DNA from 3 places in the Sporosarcina sp. AD_1 genome. Region 3 is predicted to be linked to each of the others. Evidence: riboswitches for the same ligand, from Rfam matches in the RefSeq annotation. Region 3 holds a riboswitch; each other region holds the start of a gene.
The links. A riboswitch is a leader RNA that binds a small molecule or an ion and turns the genes downstream of it on or off. The one in region 3 is predicted to bind thiamine pyrophosphate.
Positions count from the first base shown of each region.

Region 1 (7,143 bases), on a different contig from region 3:
AAGGAGAAGTGAAAGCGGTCGATGGTGTCAATTTTACACTTCCAGCCGGAGGAACCCTCGGGATTGTAGGAGAATCAGGTTCCGGGAAGAGTATTACCGCATTATCCATTCTAAAACTGTTGGCAAGTAATGGGGAAATTAAGAGCGGTAAGGTTCTATTTAAAGGGGAAAACATTCTATCCTATTCAGACAAGAAGATGCGTGATTTGCGTGGAAATGCTATTTCTATGATATTTCAGGAGCCGATGACGTCTCTGAATCCTGTTTTTACGGTAGGCCAGCAAATTAGCGAATCCATCATGAAGCATCAGAACTTGTCAAAAAAAGCGGCGCTTCTCCGTTCGGTCGAATTGTTAAAGCTTGTCGGAATTCCTTCTCCTGATAAACGAGTCAAGCAGTATCCGCATGAACTGTCAGGCGGTATGCGGCAACGGGTCATGATCGCTATGGCCCTTGCCTGTAACCCGGAAATATTGATAGCCGATGAACCGACAACTGCATTGGATGTTACGATTCAAGCTCAGATTCTCGGTCTTATTCGGGGATTGCAGAAGCGCCTGGGTATGTCAGTCATTATGATTACACATGATTTAGGGGTCGTTGCGGAAACATGCGATTTTGTGGCCGTTATGTACGCTGGACAGGTCGTTGAGTATTCGGATGTTCTGACATTGTTTCAAAAACCGAAGCACCCCTATACGATCGGTCTACTGAATTCACTGCCCCGTCACGACGTTGAGCTGAAGAAATTGGAACCGATCCGAGGCAATGTGCCGAATCCGAAAGATATGCCGGCCGGGTGCCGCTTTGCACCAAGATGTCCGGCTGCGACCGAGCTGTGCAAGAGAGAAATGCCAGAATTAATGAAAGATACGCAAGGCAATGATGTCCGTTGCTGGATTTATTCTGAAAAATGGGAAGGCGAATCGGAGGTGATGGTCTATGGCGAAAAAAGAATTGCTGAAGGTCGAAGGACTGAAACAGTATTTTCCGATTAAAGGCGGTATGATGGGCCGGACTGTCAATTATGTGAAAGCGGTCGATGATATCAGCTTCACCATTTACGAAGGAGAAACAGTCAGCATCGTTGGCGAATCAGGCTGCGGTAAATCGACCACAGGGCGGGCTATTCTCAGGCTTGAGGAGCCGACAGAAGGGTCTGTCGTATTCAACGGGGAGGAGCTGACGACTTTATCCAAGCGTAGTATGCGCAAGCATCGAAAAGACTTGCAAATCATCTTCCAAGATCCGTACGCATCCATCAATCCACGGCAAACAGTAGCGGATGTATTGGATGAAGCGATGACGATCCAGAAAGTGCTGCCCGCCAAAGACAGACGGAAGCGAATTATTGAACTGCTGGAGACTGTCGGGTTAAATGAATACCAGGCTGACCGTTATCCACACGAATTCTCAGGCGGCCAGCGACAACGGATCGGAATAGCCCGTGCCTTATCAGTCGATCCAAAACTGATTATTTGTGACGAAGCCGTCTCCGCTCTGGATGTTTCCATCCAAGCACAGGTGCTGAACCTATTGGAGGAGTTACAAGAGGAATTCCAGTTGACCTATTTATTTATTTCCCATGACTTAGGCGTTGTCCGGCATATTTCAGACCGTGTTATCGTCATGTACCTTGGGAAAATCGTAGAAATCGGAGATAAATATTCAATTTTCGAAAGCCCAAAACATCCCTATACAAAGGCATTGCTATCTGCCATCCCTGTGCCGGATCCAACTCGCGAAAAAAAGCATATCGTACTAACTGGGGATGTGCCTTCACCAATTGATCCGCCTTCTGGATGCCGATTCCATACCCGATGTCCTTTTGCACAAGCGAAATGCAAGACGGATGTGCCAGAACTGATTACTCATAGTGATATGAAAGCCGGACATCAAGCCGCTTGCCATTTTGTAGAGAAGATTGAGAACGGAACGATTGCAGCAAAAGGGTTTGAAGAAGCTGTCTTTTAATAAAAGAAGAGAACGTCTTCTCTTCATATCAATCGACAAATAGAAAAACGGCCCTCACAAGGCCGTTTTTCTTCTATATTATATATCCACTCTTGCGCCATGGTCTTCCTTTTCCGCTTTCCGGTAAACCCCTTTCGCAACAGCAAGGTCAAAATAGGCTGCACCCACACATTTGAAGAAAGTGATTTCCTCCTCGTGATCGCGTCCTTTGATTTGCCCTGTGACAAGGTTGACGAGTTCTCCATGCACATTGTCGAATGACCAGTCTGTCTGCTCGGCGGCGTGAATCAGTTCGCCCGCCTCTTCTTTCACGCCATGCAAATCATCCACTACGATTTTAGAGCAGTTAAAAATAAAGGTTTGATCGACTTCCCGCATATGAGGCAAATAGGAGCCCACTCCGTTCACATGGGTTCCGGGCTGTATGGCTTCCCCGCTGAATACCGGTGTCGCTGACCGGGTTGCACAGTTAATAATATCCGCACGTCGAACAGCAGAATCGACGTCTTTCACCACTTCAATTTGAACGTCTTCTCCTACTCTGCCTTCCGTTCGTAGCCGTTCTGCAAATGCCATTGCTTTTGATTCCGTCGGATTGACGAGCAGGATTTCCTTGATGGGACGAACTGCAAGCACTCCTAGAACTTGCTCATACGCCATTCCCCCGGTTCCGATTGCACAGAGGACAGTAGCATTCGTTTTTGCCAAACGTTCTGTGGCCAGCGCGCTCATAGCACCGGTCCGCAACCTCGTTAAATAGGAAGCATTCAAGAGAGCGAGATGCCGGCCATCCGTGGCATTCGTGACTAAAATTACCCCTTGGGTCGTTGGCATGCCATTCGTTTTGGGATTTCCCGGGAAAATGGACACAGTTTTATTTGTCGCGATGCCTTCGGCCAAATCTGCACAAGGCATATAAAGAATGGAAGCATCTTGCCCGGGGAACTCAATGACTGTCCGTGGCGGGTTTTCCACCTTTCCGGCCGCAAGTGAATGGAGCACATCTGCTACATCTCGCACGGCGTCTTTCATGCCGTACATTTCCATTATTTGCGCTTCATTCATTGTAATCATATGATCCCTCTTTCTTTTTCTTAGCTGAACTCTTTATTGCCAATCGTTGTCTTTTCCGCAGGAACTGCTGTTATGTCGTCTAAGTGCTGGTCTCTCCGGTCACGAACCGCCCAAATGGCAAGCAGTGATAGGCCGGCCGTAAAAATGATATATAAAGCAACCGGGACATACGAATTATTGAACTTCAGTAGCAATGCTGTAGCAATCAAAGGCGCTGTCCCCCCTGCTAATGCTGCTCCAATTTGATACCCAAGTGAAATGCCCGTATATCTGACTTCAGCTGAAAAGATTTCCGAAAACATCGTTCCGAGTACAGCCGTAATCGGCGACCAGATGATGCCAAGTCCAACGATTGTCGCAATGAACATCATCAGGTTCGAACCTTGATGCAGCATCCAGAAATACGGAAACGCATAGAGTCCCATCGCAATCGTTCCGTACACATATAGCGGTTTTCTGCCAACCTTATCAGATAGGCGTCCCATAATTGGAATCAAGATCGTTGTAATAATCGTTGCGACCATGACAGCCATAAGCACTTCATTGTTCGAATGCCCTACATGCTGCGTTGCGTAAGAAACGACGAATGTCCCGAAAATATAAAACGGCGCCGTCTCGACAACTTTTGCTCCGATGGCTATTAGAACTTCACGCCAATGGTATTTAAATGTATCGACAACCGGCACCTTTGGAATGGATCCCTTTGCTTTCACTTCCCGGAATGAAGGCGTTTCCTCAATGCCTTTGCGGATCCAAAGACCAAACAAGACGAGCAAGGAACTTAATAGGAACGGCACACGCCATCCCCAGCTCATGAAGGCTTCTTCCGGAAGCAAAGTCATTATAGACAAAGCGAACGTTCCAAGTACCATTCCAATTGTGACGCCCATTTGCGGAACGGAACCAAAGAAACCGCGCTTCTCCTTCGGTGCATATTCAACAGCGAGCAACATGGCGCCTCCCCACTCGCCCCCGATGCCCAGCCCTTGAATAAGCCGCAAGGTGATCAATAGAATCGGTGCCCAAATGCCGATCGCGTAATAGGTAGGCAGCAGCCCCATTCCAAATGTCGCAATCCCCATGAGGCTTAAAGTCAAAACAAGCGTTTTCTTGCGTCCGATTTTATCCCCGATATGACTAAAAATGACTCCCCCAAGCGGACGAATGAAAAACGACAATGCAAATGAGGCATACGCTAGTATTAAACCGATCGACGGATCTTCCGAAACGAAAAACATCGTATTAAAGACAAGAGCCGCCACGGTACCGTAAAGGAAATAATCGAACCATTCGATGGAGCTTCCAACTAAACTTGCAATTAATACCCTTCTCATATCCCTTTTCTCCATACACTTACCCCCTAAGTTACTGTAAATTGAAGTGTCACTTCAATTTTGTTATAATGTTAATCAACAAATAGTAGTCTGTCAATATCGAATTTTTATTTGAAATTAATTTCTGAAAAAAGGATGCGACTTGGATGTCAAAGGAACTGGGTCTAAAGATCAGATCCATCAGGAAACAAAGAGAGCTGACGCTGAAGGAAATCGCGGATGCAACCGGCTTCTCGATCAGTTTCCTATCCCAGCTGGAACGGGGTAAATCGTCAGCTACACTTGAATCGTTAAAGAAAATTGCGATGGTCCTCCATGTCAGTCCCGGCCATTTTTTTGACGAGGAGGCGCCTGAACAGCCCGGCGGATCCTTGATGATTGACCGGATTGCCACGTCTGGCATCCATTATCAAAACTTGGCGCCTGGATTGGATTCGCTGGATTTCATGCCGATGCGTGTGACGCTCGAACCTGGCGAAGATGGCGGGCAGCCGATTATCCACTCTGGACAGGAATTTGTATATGTACTGGATGGCATTCTCTCAGTCGAAGTTGCGGGAAACCAGCATGAGCTGACTAAAGGAGAGTCGTTATTTTACAGTGCTCAGGAATCGCATTACTGGTATAACCGGAGCGATGCGGACGTTGTATTTCTCTGTGTTAGTTCGGATACGGGAAAACCGAGCGCTACATAACTGGTTCCTCTTCCCTGCTTGATAAACTTGGAAACTGTGTTATAGTGATGGTGAAAACTAAAAAGGATAGACCACTAGGGGAGTCTTTGTGAAAGACTGAGACGTGTATGAATACATGGACCCTTTGAACCTGATCTGGATCATACCAGCGGAGGGAAGTGGATTCGCACGTCTTCCTAGGGGATATTCCGCCTGATTTGCGAGCCGCTTTCTTCAACGTTGTGTTGAATGAAGGCGGCTTTTTTGGTTTTCCAACAAGACAAAGGAGTGGTTGGAGATGACATTTTGTGAAGAGGTACGGAAAGAATGTGACGCCATTTGGGAAGCGAGCTTTGAACACCCTTTCGTTCGAAGTCTTGCTGAAGGAACATTGCCGGAAGACGTGTTTCGCTATTACGTATTGCAGGATTCCTATTACTTAACGCATTTCGCGAAAGTGCATGCGCTGGCGGCCGTACAGGCTCAAGACCTTCCGACTGTTAAACGTTTCGCACAGCATGCGGAGGAGACTTGCGGAGCGGAAATCTCATTGCATGAAGGATTTTTCGACCTGCTCGGTGTGACAGAACGAGATTTGGCGGAATTCAAGCCGGCTCCTGCGGCGTATGCGTATACTTCGCATTTATACAGAGCTGCAATGGAAGGGGATCTCGCTGCGACACTTTCTGCTTTGCTTCCTTGTTACTGGCTTTATTATGAAATTGGAGAGCGTTTGAAAGACGCCAAGCCCAATCATCCAATCTATGACAAATGGATTGCTACCTATAGCTCGGAATGGTTTGAAGCGGCCACAACTGAACAAATCACGCGCTTGAATCAACTGACGGAGTCGCTGTCTCCGGCAAGGCGTGAAGAAGTGAAAGCCCATTTTATTAAAAGCAGCCATTATGAATGGCAATTTTGGGAGATGGCTTGGACAAAAGAACAGTGGGCTACTGCAGAAGAAGATGTGATTCTCAGATGAGCCGTGAAGTGAATTTCGTTTATAAACTGCGCGCGGACAATCCACTCATCCATTGTATGACGAACATCGTAGTCGCTAATTTCCAAGCAAATGGTTTGCTTGCACTCGGCGCTTCGCCCATCATGGCGGATGCTTTCGAGGAAGCGGCTGATATTGCCGCCCTCTCCTCTTGTACTTTATTGAACATTGGAACGCTCGATGCGAGTAAGTTGGAGGCCATGATCGAGGCAGGCAAAAGCGCGAATAAACATGGAAAACCAGTCATTGTCGATCCCGTCGGTGCCGGTGCTACGCCGTTTCGCAAACGAGCAGTTGAGAGATTGTTGCAGACTCTTGATGTTATGTTGATTCGAGGAAACGCCGGCGAGATTGCCGCTCTGGCAAATGTCGAATGGACTGCAAAAGGAGTGGATGCCGGATCAGGTTCAGCTGACATTGCCGCCGTTGCACAGAAATTGGCTCAACAGCATCGCTGCCTTGTGGCAGTAACTGGTGAGGTGGATGTTGTGACCGATGGCGAAACAATTATGCGAATTACCGGCGGCCATCCACTTATGACACGAATTACAGGGGCGGGCTGTCTGCTAAGCGCGGTATGTGCTGCATTTTTGGCATCAGCACCTGCCGATGCGAAGAATGCCGTAGCTTCAGCTCTCGCCTTTTATAAAAAGGCAGGCGAATGGGCCGCAGCCAGGGCGGAAGGTCCAGGGGATTTTTCGATCCATTTGTTGAACGCTCTCCATTCATTGGACGGATCTTTGATTGATTCCTCACAAATCCAGCTGGAGGGGGTACGAAGATGATACCTGTTTCATTGACAATTGCCGGTTCCGATAGTGGCGGCGGTGCTGGGATTCAAGCAGATGTAAAGACATTCCAAGAGCTCGGTACATTCGGAACGTCCGTATTGACCGCAGTTACTGCCCAAAATACACTTGGTGTCCATGCAGTTCAGCCAATAGAATGCGACATTGTGACCGCTCAACTTGATGCTGTCCTTTCTGATTTTACGGTAGGTGCCGCAAAAACAGGGATGTTGTTCTCTGCCGAAATAATTAAGGCAGTTGCCGAGACGTTGTGCAGCTATCCTGCCTTTCCACTT
Region 1 covers NZ_JBPVIR010000005.1:309,895-317,037, forward strand. Annotated here, with positions in the region: gene ACSW3C_RS12080 (ABC transporter ATP-binding protein) at 1-998, shown strand, start outside; gene ACSW3C_RS12085 (ABC transporter ATP-binding protein) at 943-1,974, shown strand; gene ACSW3C_RS12090 (ornithine cyclodeaminase family protein) at 2,053-3,048, opposite strand; gene ACSW3C_RS12095 (MFS transporter) at 3,069-4,397, opposite strand; gene ACSW3C_RS12100 (helix-turn-helix domain-containing protein) at 4,529-5,077, shown strand; TPP riboswitch at 5,144-5,251, shown strand; gene tenA (thiaminase II) at 5,355-6,041, shown strand; gene thiM (hydroxyethylthiazole kinase) at 5,969-6,844, shown strand; gene thiD (bifunctional hydroxymethylpyrimidine kinase/phosphomethylpyrimidine kinase) at 6,841-7,143, shown strand, end outside.
Region 1: another riboswitch for thiamine pyrophosphate. It lies ahead of tenA (thiaminase II); the one in region 3 lies ahead of thiC (phosphomethylpyrimidine synthase ThiC).

Region 2 (7,143 bases), on a different contig from region 3:
ATCAAAATCGAGCGCCTGACTTGATGGTTCAGACGAATAATGAAGAAACGTTAGAAAGTCAATACTACGCCCTAATGAAGCAAGCAGAAAGGATGTACCTTCAAATTAGAGCAAACAGGCGTAATGAATAACAGGATCCGTGATTGATGAAAGAGCATGGGTCGTCTGAAAATATGTTATCAGGGATGATGTGATGAATCGAATTGATACGACCAGTAACGTAGTTGTTACGGTTGAAATCTCTGGAAGAAAGCAACTAACAGGTACTGTTATTGAAGTAGGGAAAGACCTAGTCGTCCTATGTAACGGGATGGACTTTTTATATATTCCATTAGCTCATATTCAAAATAGTAGAATAGATAATAGTGGGGACAATGTGATTGAGGTGCCAACTGATCCCAAACATGTAGTAGTCCCAGAAGATGGGGAAGATTTTACTTTGCTGAATGTGTTACAACAGTCTTTAGATAAAGGTATTGAAATCTATGTGACAGGCAGGCATTCGCTTTTTGGATATATAACAGAAATCTTAGATGATTATTTTGTTTTTTGGTCACCTATTCACCAAAACATTTATGTTAAGTTCAGCCACCTAAAATGGCTAATTCCATATCCTCCAACCCATAAGTTTTATGGGATTGTAGACGAAACGAGCTTGCTGCAAGTGAAAAAAAATAATAACTCTAGAACTTTTAAAGAAAAAGTTCAGGAATTGAAAAATAGTGTTGTTATGATTAATGGCGGTGAGAGTAAAAAACAAATAGGAAAACTTAACGATGTTTCGGATCACTTTGTCGAAATACAAACAGCAAAAATGCAATCTGAATATCTGAACATGGAACATATAAGAACAATTCATCGAGCTTATTAACTGTCTTAATAACAATATATGTAACCGATAGTGTACCGTTTAGATATCTGACCTTGTCGAATTAAATAATCGATACTTAAGCATGGTATCCTGGATCGAAGGTGAAGTCGCCGCTCTTCAATCCAGGATATCTTTTTTTTTACATATAAACAACCGATGACCAGATTGAAAAATGTCTTTTTCTGTTGGACATACATCTCGTTCCTGTATGGTTTCATCGAATATACATAAAACGAAACGGACCGACAAATGGAGAGATTCTATTGTTCAAGAAGGGAAATCTACAGAGATGAGCTTTCAAATAGTAATCACCGGTTGGGTGTTTCTAATGACAATGCTGGTAATATTTTGGCGACCCAAAGACCTGAATGAAGCATGGCCAGCTACGGTTGGTGCCGTCATCATCTTATCGACTGGGATAGTATCCTATATAGATATACTTGATATTTTCAGCAAAATAGGTGGAGCTTCTATTACAATTATAGCTACTATCGTGATGGCAGTAACGCTCGAAAGTTTTGGATTTTTTCACTGGGCAGCAGCAAAGCTTGCAAAACTATCGAAGGGATCAGGGTATCGATTATATTGGTATATCCAATTGCTTTGTTTTTTGATGACTTTATTATTTAACAATGATGGCAGCATTCTAATTACGACACCGATTTTAATATTACTGTTACGAAATCTAAGACTGAAACTCCATCAACAGGTGCCCTATCTATTAAGCGGCGCACTTATTGCCACAGCGTCAAGTGCTCCCATCGGGGTCAGTAATATAGTTAATTTAATTGCGCTAAATATTGTTGAGATGTCGTTATGGCAGCATACCGCATTAATGTTTGTACCTGCGACGGCAGGATTGTTATTTATGTCTTGTTTCATGTTTATTGTCGTTAAGAAAAAAATTCCGACTGAATTACCTAAAGGGTTTTTAGATATTGAAGAATCCTTTTTCACAAAAAAGTTTCACCCATTGAAGGCAAAAACACCGATTGAAACAGCTCGAAAACGGACGAAGTTCATGTTAAAGATATTGCTGTTTGTACTCGTAATAAGAAGTCTGCTTTTCATCGCATCTTATGTACAAATTCCAATTGAGATCGTTGCTGTTTTTGGTTCCACTGTACTTTTGTTATGGAGATGGTTTTATCTCCGCATTAGTCCAAGCGATATCCTGAAAAAGACACCATGGCATATCTTAATTTTTGCTTTTTCAATGTATGTGATCATTTATGGTATGCATAATGTCGGACTGACATCCATGCTCGTCAATTTTTGTAGACCGATTGTCGAACAGGGTTTATTTCAAGCAAGCATCGTTATGGGTGTTTTAGTATCTTTCCTATCGAATTTATTTAACAACCACCCGGCCCTGATGATAGGGACCATTACATTAACCGAGATGGGATTAGATCCCATAACTTTAAAAACTATTTATCTGGCAAATATCATTGGAAGTGATATGGGATCCTTGCTATTGCCAATTGGAACGCTTGCCTCATTAATTTGGATGCATCTTCTACGTAAAAGTAAAATAAAAATTACGTGGAGAGATTATTTAAGCGTCTCCGTAATTGTCATACCACTTACAACGGTCATAACTTTGACTTTGTTATTTCTATGGGTACAGCTGGTATTTCTGTAATTGGGATGCACGGATCCATGGAGCGGATTCAGTATAGTTCTCATACTGTGTAGTTACTACTATATAAATATCCAAACACGAGTAAGAGCTACATTAATGAATTAGGAGAGTACAAATTAGTTTCTGGCGGCTAAAGGGAATACGAATAGGTTTCTGTAAAGACAGACAGTAAAACTAGCTAAGACAAATCGTATATAAAATATGTCGGGTGATTCCTGGCATATCATTCCTCTGCAGTTCATACAGTAACATGTACTGTGGAGGAAGGGGATCGTGCATGCAATATTATTATGGAAATCAAATGCCTTTGCGTTTGCTGGACGAGGCGGAGTTCTGGAAACACCAGGAGGCGGAGCACACCGAAGTTATTCGGGAGGCACTGGATGGACTGGAGCCGGAATATGTGCAAGCCCTAAAAGAGTGGGAACAAGCGTTGACGGAAACTCATCAGCAAGTCGTGAGTTACGTGGAAACGGTCAATCGGATGGGGTATACATTTGAGGAACTCCAAGAGCAAGTAACAGAACTGATAAAATACTGCCTGGACGAGAGCTTAAAGTTTATTGACCTATGCCGAGAAATTGAAGTAAACAGCGCCGCAGCGAAGGATAACCCGTTCGCAAAGACACTCCTCAATCACATTATTCGAGAATCCGAATATTTTGTCGGAATCGCCAGGATTATTTTATATGGAAATCCGTCGGCTTAAAAAGTGTTCTAGAATAGTATTAAGAGAATAATGTTTAACGCACCTGCAAACGTGGAATAGATAATAGGTGGTTTACATGAAGGCAGGTGATAGATATGTCAAAACAATGGAATTTTATCTTTGAAAACAAACTAATTACAGTATATGCCAAAGATAAAGAGCATGCAGAAGAAAAAGCGCGTGCGATATATGAGGATTTACAAAAGAATGCAAGTTAAGAAGCACCGGCCGGGAGGATGGCTGGTGTTTTTTAATTTTATTGGGCGGGGTACCGGGCTGACGCCAGATAATCCGGCTTAACGCTAATAAATCAAAACGAACGCCAATAATTCCAGCTGAACGCCAATAACTCCGTCTGAACGCCAATAAATCAAAATGAACGCCAATATCTCCGTCTGAACGCCAGAAAATCAAAATGAACGCCAATAACTCCGGCTGAACGCCAATAAATCAAAATGAACGCCAATAACTCCAGATGAACGCCAATAAATCAAAATGAACGCCAATAACTCCAGCTGAACGCCAGAAAATCAAAATGAACGCCAATAACTCCAGCTGAACGCCAATAAATCAAAATGAACGCCAATAACTCCGTCTGAACGCCAGAAAATCAAAATGAACGCCAGATAATCCGGCTGAACGCCAGAAAATCAAAATGAACGCCAGATAACCCGGCTGAACGCCAGAAAATCAAAATGAACGCCAGTAAACTAAAACAAATCCTAAGACCCTTCCTATCTATCAAGCCCAACTGCCGGCGTCCAGTCTCACCTCTCTAAATATCAACAACTAGCCGACCCAAATTGTCATTTTCCAGGCGCTCTCCATTAATTCAACAACGAGCACCTCAACAATCCGCCCTGTTTACAATCACTCCCCCATGTACTATACTGATGGCAATCATAAAATTGAACTACATACCGTTTCTGCACTAGGGGTGCCGTTTTTGGCTGAGATGTGAGCGTGGCTCCGATCCCTTATGACCCGATCAGGATAATGCCTGCGTGGGGAAGTGTAGTGACTTTCCCTTTGTTTGCAAATGGACAAGTGGCTACATCTCCTCGGATGTAGTCTCTTTTTTTATGAAAAATTCAGAGGGGGTTTTGACCATGCTATGTGGTACGAGTCCAATTGTCGGATTCCGGTTTTCGCTGTATCCGATGGCAGATGATTTTGTTTCGATTATTAAGGGGGCGCTGGAGGAGACGGATACGTCGGCTGTTTGGATGCATACGGATGATGTGTCCACGGTGATCCGCGGGAAGCAGGCGCATGTTTTCAATGTGGCGAAGGCACTGACACTGCTCGCGGCAAAGAGTGGAAAGCACGTTGCCCTATCCGGCACGTTTTCTGCAGGCTGTCCGGGCGATAGTGCGGGAGATGCCTATTTAGAGGTTGACGATGAATTATTGAATACGGATGACACGAAACAGTATGTGTCCTCCCAGTTTGCTTTGTATCCGATGAATAATCCTTCTTATATGGATATAATTTATCGCGAAGTGGACCGTGCGAAGGAGCAGGGTGTCTTTAATGAGTCGATGCATTACGCAAGCGGCATCCATGGCGATATTCATGAGGTGTTCGCGTTCTATGAAGAAGCCTTTACAAATGCGCGATCTGACCAGCATCGCCATCTTGTCATGACGGTGTCCATGAGCATCAACAGTCCTTCCCATGAAGGAGGACGCTAATATGCTTGCGAAGTGGAAGCTGAAAGAAGTCGTTTTGATGGCTTTGTTTTCTGTCGTGTTTGGTATCGTCTATTTATTGTTTTTGCATGTCGGTAATATTTGGTCTGGCTTTATCGGGCCGATTGCGTATGAATGGATTTTCGGTATTTGGTTCATCGTGTCGATCATTTGTATGTATATTATCCGGAAACCTGGAGCCGCTGTCATTTCGGAAACCATTGCAGCTGCAATCGAGGTGCTCCTTGGGAATGCAGTCGGGCCGCGTTTAATTTTATCCGGACTCATTCAAGGGCTAGGGGCGGAAGCTGCTTTTGCGGCAACTGGCTATAAACGTTTTACGCTGCCTGTTCTTATGTTGGCGGGGGTTGGTTCCTCCATTTTCAGTTTCGCTTATGGCTATCTGCTCGGCGGGTTTTCAGTATTCCAACCGGGTTATATTCTTTTAATGCTCGGTATCCGAATTGCGAGTGGGGCGCTCATTGCCGGTGTCGGCGGGAAGTTTGTCGTGGATGGTTTGCTGGCGACTGGGTCGCTTCGGGGCTATCCGATTGCACGGGCTGTGAAGGGTGACGCGCGTGCATGATGTCATTGCGTTTCAATCGGTCTCTTTTCGGTATCCGGATGAAACGGCGTGGTTAGTCGAAGACCTTTCGTTTTCCATTCAGGCAGGGGAGCGGGTTGTCCTCACGGGACCGAGCGGTTGCGGTAAATCAACGATCCTCTATGTAATCAACCGGCTGTATCCGGAAAACTGCGATGGGAAATTGAAAGGCCGTGTCTTGATATTCGGAAAGGACGCCCATGAATATGTCCCGGGCGAGGTAAATCGCCGAATTGCGACGGTCTTCCAAGACCCTGACTCCCAATTTTGCATGCGCACAGTCGAAGAGGAGCTGGCGTTCACTCTCGAAAACTTGCGGACGCCGCGATCTGAAATGGATGGGAAAATAGAAGACGTTTTGCGATTAACCGGGCTGACTGATTTTCGTCATGCGGTTATCCAGCAATTATCAGGCGGGGAAAAGCAACAGATTGCGCTCGCTTGTGCTTTGATCATGGAACCTGAAATCCTGTTGCTCGATGAACCACTCTCTCATTTGGATCCGATCTCTGCCCAGTCCTTTGTCTGTTTGCTTGACCGATTGCAGCAGGAACGCGGATTTACTGTTGTGGCAATTGAGCATCGCTTGGATTTATGGGAACGATTTTTTAATCGGGAAATCGTGCTGCAAGGACAGCAGCAACTAAGCGAAATAAAAAAGCGTACACCTTCTATTCGAAAGGAATGTGCTTTGCGGGTAGAGAAACTGTGCACGTCTACCTTTCTCCAGCAAGCTTCTTTTACACTTCAAAAGGGAGAAATAGCTGTACTGGCAGGTGCTAATGGGAGCGGGAAGTCAACGATGCTGAAAGCGCTCGCCGGTTTGATTCCAGCGAAAGGGACGGTCGCTCCGAAGGCATTAGGATATGTTCCACAATCTCCGGAGTTTCTTTTCATTACTACAACAGTGGAAGAGGAGATCGCTTACGGAGGAGGAGAGAGGTCACGTGAAATAATGGAGGCGATGCAACTGGAGCAGGTTGCCGGTTCCCACCCGTTCGCTGTGAGCCACGGGCAGAAACGGCGTGTTGCCATTGCGGCTATGCTTAGCGACGGGCGGGATGTCATTTTAATGGACGAACCTACCTCCGGCCAAGATGCCGTTTCGTTGCAGGAGCTGTCACGCTTGATTGACGAAAGAGCCAAGGAAGGCACGGCGTTTCTCATTGTCACTCATGATATGAAGTTTGCTTATGCGATTGCGGACCGTATTCTGTTAATGAGAGATGGGAGATTGACAGGTGCGTTTCATGCAGAAGATGTTTGGAGAAAACCGGAATTGCTGAAAGACCACCGTTTGATGGCTCCGAAGGGAGTGGCAGAATATGAAGCAAGCTTTGCATAAGATGAATCCTTCTGTGAAATTCCTTGTCATCACTGTTTGCATGCTGACATTGGCGTTTTTCTTTAATCCGTGGACTCCGTTGATTTGCTGGGGCGGGGTCATCCTGTTGCAGCTTTGCTTCAGTTCGATCGATTGGAAGAAATGGCTGTTGTTCATGATTCCCTTTTTAATCATGTCATTTGGATACTTTTGGACAACGATTGTTTTTGCAGAGGACCGGACTGGCGATGTCGTCTGGTCGGTGTTTCAGTACGACATCACGAGAACACAGCTGGACC
Region 2 covers NZ_JBPVIR010000010.1:49,260-56,402, reverse strand. Annotated here, with positions in the region: gene ACSW3C_RS17605 (hypothetical protein) at 1-131, shown strand, start outside; gene ACSW3C_RS17600 (hypothetical protein) at 194-871, shown strand; gene ACSW3C_RS17595 (arsenic transporter) at 1,161-2,516, shown strand; gene ACSW3C_RS17590 (DUF2935 domain-containing protein) at 2,794-3,225, shown strand; gene ACSW3C_RS17585 (hypothetical protein) at 3,361-3,651, opposite strand; gene ACSW3C_RS17580 (hypothetical protein) at 3,836-3,976, opposite strand; TPP riboswitch at 4,149-4,253, shown strand; gene ACSW3C_RS17575 (YkoF family thiamine/hydroxymethylpyrimidine-binding protein) at 4,335-4,919, shown strand; gene ACSW3C_RS17570 (ECF transporter S component) at 4,921-5,502, shown strand; gene ACSW3C_RS17565 (ABC transporter ATP-binding protein) at 5,495-6,865, shown strand; gene ACSW3C_RS17560 (energy-coupling factor transporter transmembrane component T family protein) at 6,846-7,143, shown strand, end outside.
Region 2: another riboswitch for thiamine pyrophosphate. It lies ahead of ACSW3C_RS17575 (YkoF family thiamine/hydroxymethylpyrimidine-binding protein); the one in region 3 lies ahead of thiC (phosphomethylpyrimidine synthase ThiC).

Region 3 (7,143 bases):
ATTACTACTTCGTCTTTGACGACCTGCTTAATACGGCTTGCTTTCGTCGCAATCAACGTCTGGAAATTGACGATATTCAAGATTGCTGTTTCAACGAGCTGCGCTTCCGCGAGTGTCGCTTCAACCCGGACGATCGGTTCGTTTGCAAATACAAGTTCCCCTTCGACCATGGAGTAAACATCACCCGTAAATCGGACATCCTTCAAATAGTCGAGGAAATCCTCCCGGTACCCGACTTCATCACGCAAATAAGCGATATCGCTCTCGCTGAAGCGAAAATCCTTCAAGTAGTCAAGAATACGTTCCAGTCCTGCGAAAATCGCGTATCCATTGCCGAATGGCAAATGCCTGAAGTAAACCTCAAACACCGCTTTCCTTTCATGTATGCCGTCTGCCCAATAGGACTCGGTCATATTGATCTGATAAAGATCGGTATGTAAAGCTAAACTGTCATCTGCATATTGCGAACTCATGCAATTCCCTTCTTCCACAATCACTATTTGGATTTAGTATACACCATTTACCCGAAAATCGAACGGAATTAACATAAATTGTGGCAGATGCGGAATTCAAGGAAAGAGTTCAGCAAGGTGCATCGTCTAAAATGGGTTTTTCTACTATTCTATGGTACAGTAGCAATCGTAAATAAGATTGACCGAAGGAGGGAGACGGATGGCGCCCCATCAACCCCCAGCACTGCAATTTCAAAACGTCCATTACACGGTAGATGAAACCGCTATTTTACATCATATTACCGGCTCCTTTCCAAAGGCGAAAATTACCGCATTGGTCGGTCCGTCGGGAGCCGGCAAAACGACTTTATTGAAGCTTTGCAACGGCCTTCTATCCCCGTCGTCCGGTTCCATTTTTGTCGATGACAAACCGATCGAAGACATTGCTCCTCCCCTCTTGCGGAGACATGTCGGAATGGTGTTGCAAAATTCACCTATGCTTAAAGGCACCGTATATGATAATCTTGCACTCCCGCATCGTTTGAAAGGCAAGGAATTAAACAAGGAGGATGCAGCCGCTCTCCTTGAACAAACAGGACTTCAACGTTCATTTCTAGAGGCTGATGCCCTCAATTTATCTGGCGGCCAGCGGCAAAAGGTGTCAATCGCTAGAACTTTGGCAAACGAGTCGGCCGTTCTATTGCTGGACGAGATTACATCTGCACTGGACCGAACTTCGGTGCATGAAATCGAAGCATTGATTCAGGAGCTCAATAAAACAAAAGGCATCTCCGTCATCTGGATTACCCATAATTTAGAACAAGCCATTCGAGTAAGTGATTACTTATGGGTCATGATGGACGGGCAAGTTGTGGAAAAAGGCGATCCGTCCATATTAGAGTCGCCTGCCAATGAACGAATTGCCAAATTTGTGAGGGGGGAACAGGTATGAGTTATTCAACATTGGCGCTAACGCTCATCTTTGTGCTCATTCCCCTTCTATTATCCAAGTCTCTTGGATTAGGGCTTGAAAAGGATACGATTATCGCGACGGTCCGTTCCATCGTCCAGCTTCTCGCTGTTGGTTTCGTTTTAAAATTTGTCTTTGATTCGGAAAGTTTCCTGTTCATTTTCCTAATGGTCGCTCTGATGATCGCGGCTGCCACGCAAAACGCCCGCAAGAAAGGAACTGGGATCCGCGGCGTGACGTGGAAGCTAATTTTAACTTTTTCTACAATTGAACTGTTGACGCAAGGCATCCTTCTCGGTTTTCAGATTGTCCCGGCAACCGCCCAATACATCATTTCGTTAAGCGGCATGGTCGTAGGCAACTCCATGGTGCTATCCATCCTCTTTCTGAACCGCTTCTCCTCCGAGGTCGAAGCAAACCGAGATATTGGCGAATTGATCCTTTCACTTGGAGGGACACCAAAGCAGGCGATCCACCGGCAGCTCATCACGTCAATCAAAGCTAGTATGATTCCAACAATTGAAAGCCAGAAAACGATCGGACTGGTTCAGCTTCCGGGCATGATGAGCGGACAAATCATTGCAGGGGCAGATCCAATCCAGGCCGTGCAATTCCAGCTTCTTGTCCTTTTCCTTCTATTATCAACAGCAGCGGTAACGAGTGTCCTTCTCGGTTTCCTTTCCTACCCAACGCTGTTCAATGAACGCATGCAACAGATTTCTTGGAAATAAATTCGCCGGACTTCCCACCTGGCATAGAAAACCCCTGTCAGCAAACCTTCTGACAGGGGCTTTGTACTTTATTAATAATGAAGACTTTCCATCCGCTTGCACTTGCGGCAAATCCGATGGGTTTGTTCCTTTTGATAATCGTGCTCGCATTGCAGCTGGATTTCACGCAATTGCTGCTCCAGCTGAAAAAGCCGACTTTTCCCTTTCGTAATCTCCATCAGGAGAGCTTCCGCAGATGTCATCTCCTTCCCTCCCATCGTGTTAGCTATAGATGGTGCCCCCGGCCTCTTGGAATTCTTTCGCTTTTTCTTCAAGACCTTTTTTGATGGCCAGTTTTTCTTCCAACGTATTTTCATCTGCAAATTTTCGAATATCATGGGAAATACGCATGCTGCAGAATTTCGGTCCGCACATGGAACAGAAATGGGCAATCTTTGCACCTTCCGCCGGCAAGGTTTCATCATGGTATTCCATAGCACGCTCGGGATCGAGACTTAAATTGAATTGATCACGCCAGCGGAACTCAAATCGAGCTTTGGACAACGCATCATCACGCTTTTGGGCGTTTGGATGGCCTTTTGCCAAGTCAGCGGCATGGGCAGCAATTTTATATGCAATGACCCCTTCGCGGACGTCGTCTTTATTTGGCAATCCAAGATGCTCCTTCGGTGTTACGTAGCATAGCATCGCTGTTCCGAACCAACCGATCATGGCAGCTCCAATCGCCGACGTAATATGGTCATACGCAGGAGCAATGTCGGTCGTCAATGGTCCTAATGTATAGAAAGGGGCCTCCTGGCAGATTTCCATTTGCTTGTCGACGTTTTCTTTAATTAAATGCATCGGGACATGTCCCGGCCCTTCAATGATGACTTGCACATCATGTTTCCACGCTATCTTCGTCAATTCACCCAATGTCGTAAGTTCCGCAAATTGCGCTTCGTCGTTAGCATCTGCGATGGATCCCGGACGCAAGCCATCCCCAAGAGAAAATGACACATCGTACGCCTTCATGATTTCACAAATCTCTTCAAAATGTGTATACAGGAAGCTTTCCTGATGATGCAGCAGGCACCACTGGGCCATGATGGATCCACCACGGGAAACAATCCCCGTCACACGGTTTACAGTCAGTGGGATATAGCGCAAGAGGACCCCCGCATGGATGGTAAAATAATCAACCCCTTGTTCCGCCTGTTCAATGAGTGTATCGCGGAACACATCCCATGATAAATCTTCCACTTTCCCATTCACTTTTTCCAACGCCTGATAGATCGGAACAGTTCCGACCGGCACAGGGGAATTGCGAATGATCCATTCACGTGTCGTGTGGATATTCTTGCCCGTCGACAGATCCATAATCGTATCCGCCCCCCAGCGCGTCGCCCACGTCATCTTTTCCACTTCCTCCCCGATGGACGAGGAGACGGCCGAGTTGCCGATGTTGGCATTGATCTTCACATGGAAATTGCGTCCGATAATCATCGGTTCCGCTTCCGAATGATTGATATTTGACGGGATGACCGCTCTGCCGCGCGCCACTTCACTTCGGACAAACTCCGGATCCATGCCCTCCCGGATTGCGATGAATTCCATTTCAGGTGTGATGATTCCTTGCCGTGCGTAATGCATCTGCGTCACAATTTTCCCGGGCTTTGCGCGAAGCGGCTTGCGCTTCAATAAAGGAAACATCTCGTCACTTTTTTCCTTGCCAGCCTGGTAGCCATTATCTTCTGGCTTCACTTCCCGCCCTTCATACTCCTCCACGTCACCGCGCTCCAAAATCCATTGTTTCCGAATTTCCGGAAGTCCTTTGCGAATATCCACCTCATAGCCAGTCTCCGTATACTTTCCGCTCGTATCATATACACGGAATGGCTCATTCGGAAATTCACCCTCTTCTGTAATGGTGGGAGATAATTCAATCTCCCGCATTGGAACTTGAATGTCCTTTCTACCGCCTTCCACATACACCTTTTTGCTAGAAGGAAAGCAGGAATGGATGTGAATCGGTGTTTCTTCTTTCATGTTACTCATCTTGTCATCGTCCCCTCATCATTATTTGCGGGTGAACCAATGACTCTATCCAAAAGGGAGTGCTGCTTAGACGCAAAAAGACCAGATCTGTCATAAAACAGACCTGGTCTCCAAAACATACGCATATGCATGCCACTTATCGTTATAGAAACTTCCCCACGCTGGTATGAGCCAGATCAGGTCCAAAGAGTTAGGAGAGCAATCCATATCTCCCTCTCAGTCCGGTTATGCCGGACACCCCTAGTTTGCATCTATTAAATTGGTCGTACACTCATAGTCTAACCGAGTATCAGGAAATGTCAACCTAATCCGACGTTAGTAGTTTACTCAAATAAAAAACTTTATCCAAAAAGCTTTAATCCGACCGCGCCTCCTATAATCAATATCAAGAACAGCATCCGCTTCCAGCCTGCGGGTTCATTGAAAAACAAGATTCCGACCGTCACAGCGCCAGCTGCTCCAAGCCCTGTCCAGACTGCATATGCGGTCCCCATCGGAATCTCACGCATCGCAAGGGAAAGGAAGAAAAAGCCGGCTGAAAATACCGCAGCCAACAGGATAAGGCGAGGGAACGTTTTCTTATGGAGGTATAAATTAATGCAATAAACGCCAAAAATTTCACCGAAGCTTGCAATGACTAAGTAGAGCCATGCCATTACCCCTCTCCCCCTTCTGATTCTTGCGGTTTCTCATCCGTTGTCGTCATCTTGATGCCGATGACACCTATCATAATCATTACAATGAATAGTACTTTCATGAAAGAGAAATCGGCATGAAATAGTACAAAATCTAGTAAGACAATCGCTGCCGCTCCGGAGCCTGTAAACACGGCATATACCGTTCCGCTCGGCAATTTCTCGCAAGCTTTTATTATGAAATAGAAACTGAACAGAATGGCAACAACTGTGCCCGTCCATTCCAGCAGTGAATCTGAATACCGGAGGCCGACCACCCAGAATATCTCAACAATTGCTGCGAAAACAACATATAACCATGCCACTGGAATTACCTCCTGTCCTCCCGGCCCATTCACCAGTCAATGAACTGCTATGTAGAGCCTGCTAATCAATCAATAGTATAGCAAAAATACCAGCTTGCAAATGCGACTCTTTCATGCTATCGTTAGATAAACTATTTTTAAACAATTCCATATTTTTATTCTTATCAAGAGAGACGGAGGGATTTGGCCCGAAGAAGTCTCAGCAACCAGCCCGATTTTGGTATGGTGCTAATTCCAAGTGGCGTTCGCGTCATGAAGATGAGAAGATTGATTTCAACATTCGATTGTTGAGGGCCCTCTTCTTGTAGGGTCCTTTTTTATTTTTTCTGACAAGGGAGATGCAACGATGAAAAAACGATGTTTAGATACGAAATTTGTCCAGCTGGGAAATCAAAGTGATCCGAGAACGGGTGCCGTCAACCCACCTATCTATCTGTCCACCGCTTATAAGCATGACGGGCTCGGTCAATCAACAGGTTATGACTATACCCGTACAAAAAATCCGACACGCACCATTTTGGAGGAAGGCATTGCAGAATTGGAAGGTGGAGATCAAGGCTATGCTTGCAGTTCTGGCATGGCAGCAATTCAACTCGTCCTCTCCTTGTTCCGTTCAGGCGATGAATTAATTGCACCGGAAGATCTGTATGGCGGCACCTACCGACTGTTCGACCAATATGAAGATCTTTATGGCATCCGGACACTTTACTCTTCCTTTGAAACCGTGGAAGAAGTTGAACAATTAATTACCGACAAGACCAAAGCGCTTTTTCTTGAGACACCAACAAATCCGCTCATGCAACAAATTGATGTTGCCTCTTTTGCAGATTTAGCAAAGAGACATGGACTCTATCTCATCGTCGACAATACATTCCTAACACCTTATTATCAAAGGCCAATTGAAGATGGAGCAGACATCGTCATCCACAGTGCAACGAAATATATCGGCGGACATAATGATGTACTTGCAGGCCTCGTTGTTGCCAAGGGAGAATCATTATGCGAACAGCTCGAAAAAAATCATAATGCCATCGGTGCGACATTGTCCCCGTTTGATTCTTGGCTTGTTGTCCGTGGGTTAAAGACGCTTCACGTACGGATGCGCGCACATGATTCGAATGCTAAGGAGATTGTCGCCTATTTAGAAAAAGAGCAGCTGATTGATAGCGTCTTGTACGCAGGGCAAGGCGGTATGGTTTCCTTCCGTCTTCAAAAGAGCGAATGGATCGGCCCCTTCCTAGAAAATCTAAAGCTGATTACGTTTGCTGAAAGTCTTGGCGGAGTCGAAAGTTTCATTACATATCCGACGACACAAACTCATATGGATATCCCGCTCGAGGAGCGCCTTCGCCGTGGGATTGACGACCGACTTCTGCGGTTTTCAGTTGGCCTGGAGGATGCAGAAGATTTAATTGAAGATGTTCAGCAAGCGTTGAAAGCCGCCAGCAGAACGACCGAGCAAGTGTCCTCCTTGTCGTAAAGATCTGCCGGAGTTACATGAAAATACTTATTAATAATAGAAATCACGCGAAGAAAGAGGGATGGAAATGACGATAAAAACAAGTACGGAAATACATGAGGCTCTACAGCTCCTGAAATCGAAAGAGTGGATTGATCTTACCCATACGTTCGGCCCGGATTCTCCACACTTTTTCATGTTCGACGACGCCAAATTTGAGACGCTTTTTAACCATGATGATGGTTTTCTAGCTCAACAATTCACGTTTCCAGGGCAATATGGGACGCATATCGATGCACCTATTCACTTTGTCCGCGATACCCGCTATCTAGAAGAACTGCAGTTAAAAGAGTTAGTTCTGCCACTTGTCGTCATCGATAAATCAAAAGAAGCAGCGGAAGATAACGACTTTACACTGGGTGTTCAACATATCCTTGATTTTGAGGAGATTCATGGACCGATCGAAGAAGGAACGTTTGTGGCGCTTCGCACAG
Region 3 covers NZ_JBPVIR010000006.1:332,331-339,473, reverse strand. Annotated here, with positions in the region: gene ACSW3C_RS14085 (nicotinate phosphoribosyltransferase) at 1-473, opposite strand, end outside; partial or broken gene ACSW3C_RS14080 (ABC transporter ATP-binding protein) at 781-1,404, shown strand; gene ACSW3C_RS14075 (ABC transporter permease) at 1,401-2,153, shown strand; gene ACSW3C_RS14070 (hypothetical protein) at 2,225-2,395, opposite strand; gene thiC (phosphomethylpyrimidine synthase ThiC) at 2,415-4,190, opposite strand; TPP riboswitch at 4,327-4,442, opposite strand; gene ACSW3C_RS14060 (DMT family transporter) at 4,532-4,846, opposite strand; gene ACSW3C_RS14055 (DMT family transporter) at 4,846-5,190, opposite strand; SAM riboswitch class I at 5,349-5,455, shown strand; gene ACSW3C_RS14050 (methionine biosynthesis PLP-dependent protein) at 5,537-6,670, shown strand; gene ACSW3C_RS14045 (cyclase family protein) at 6,738-7,143, shown strand, end outside.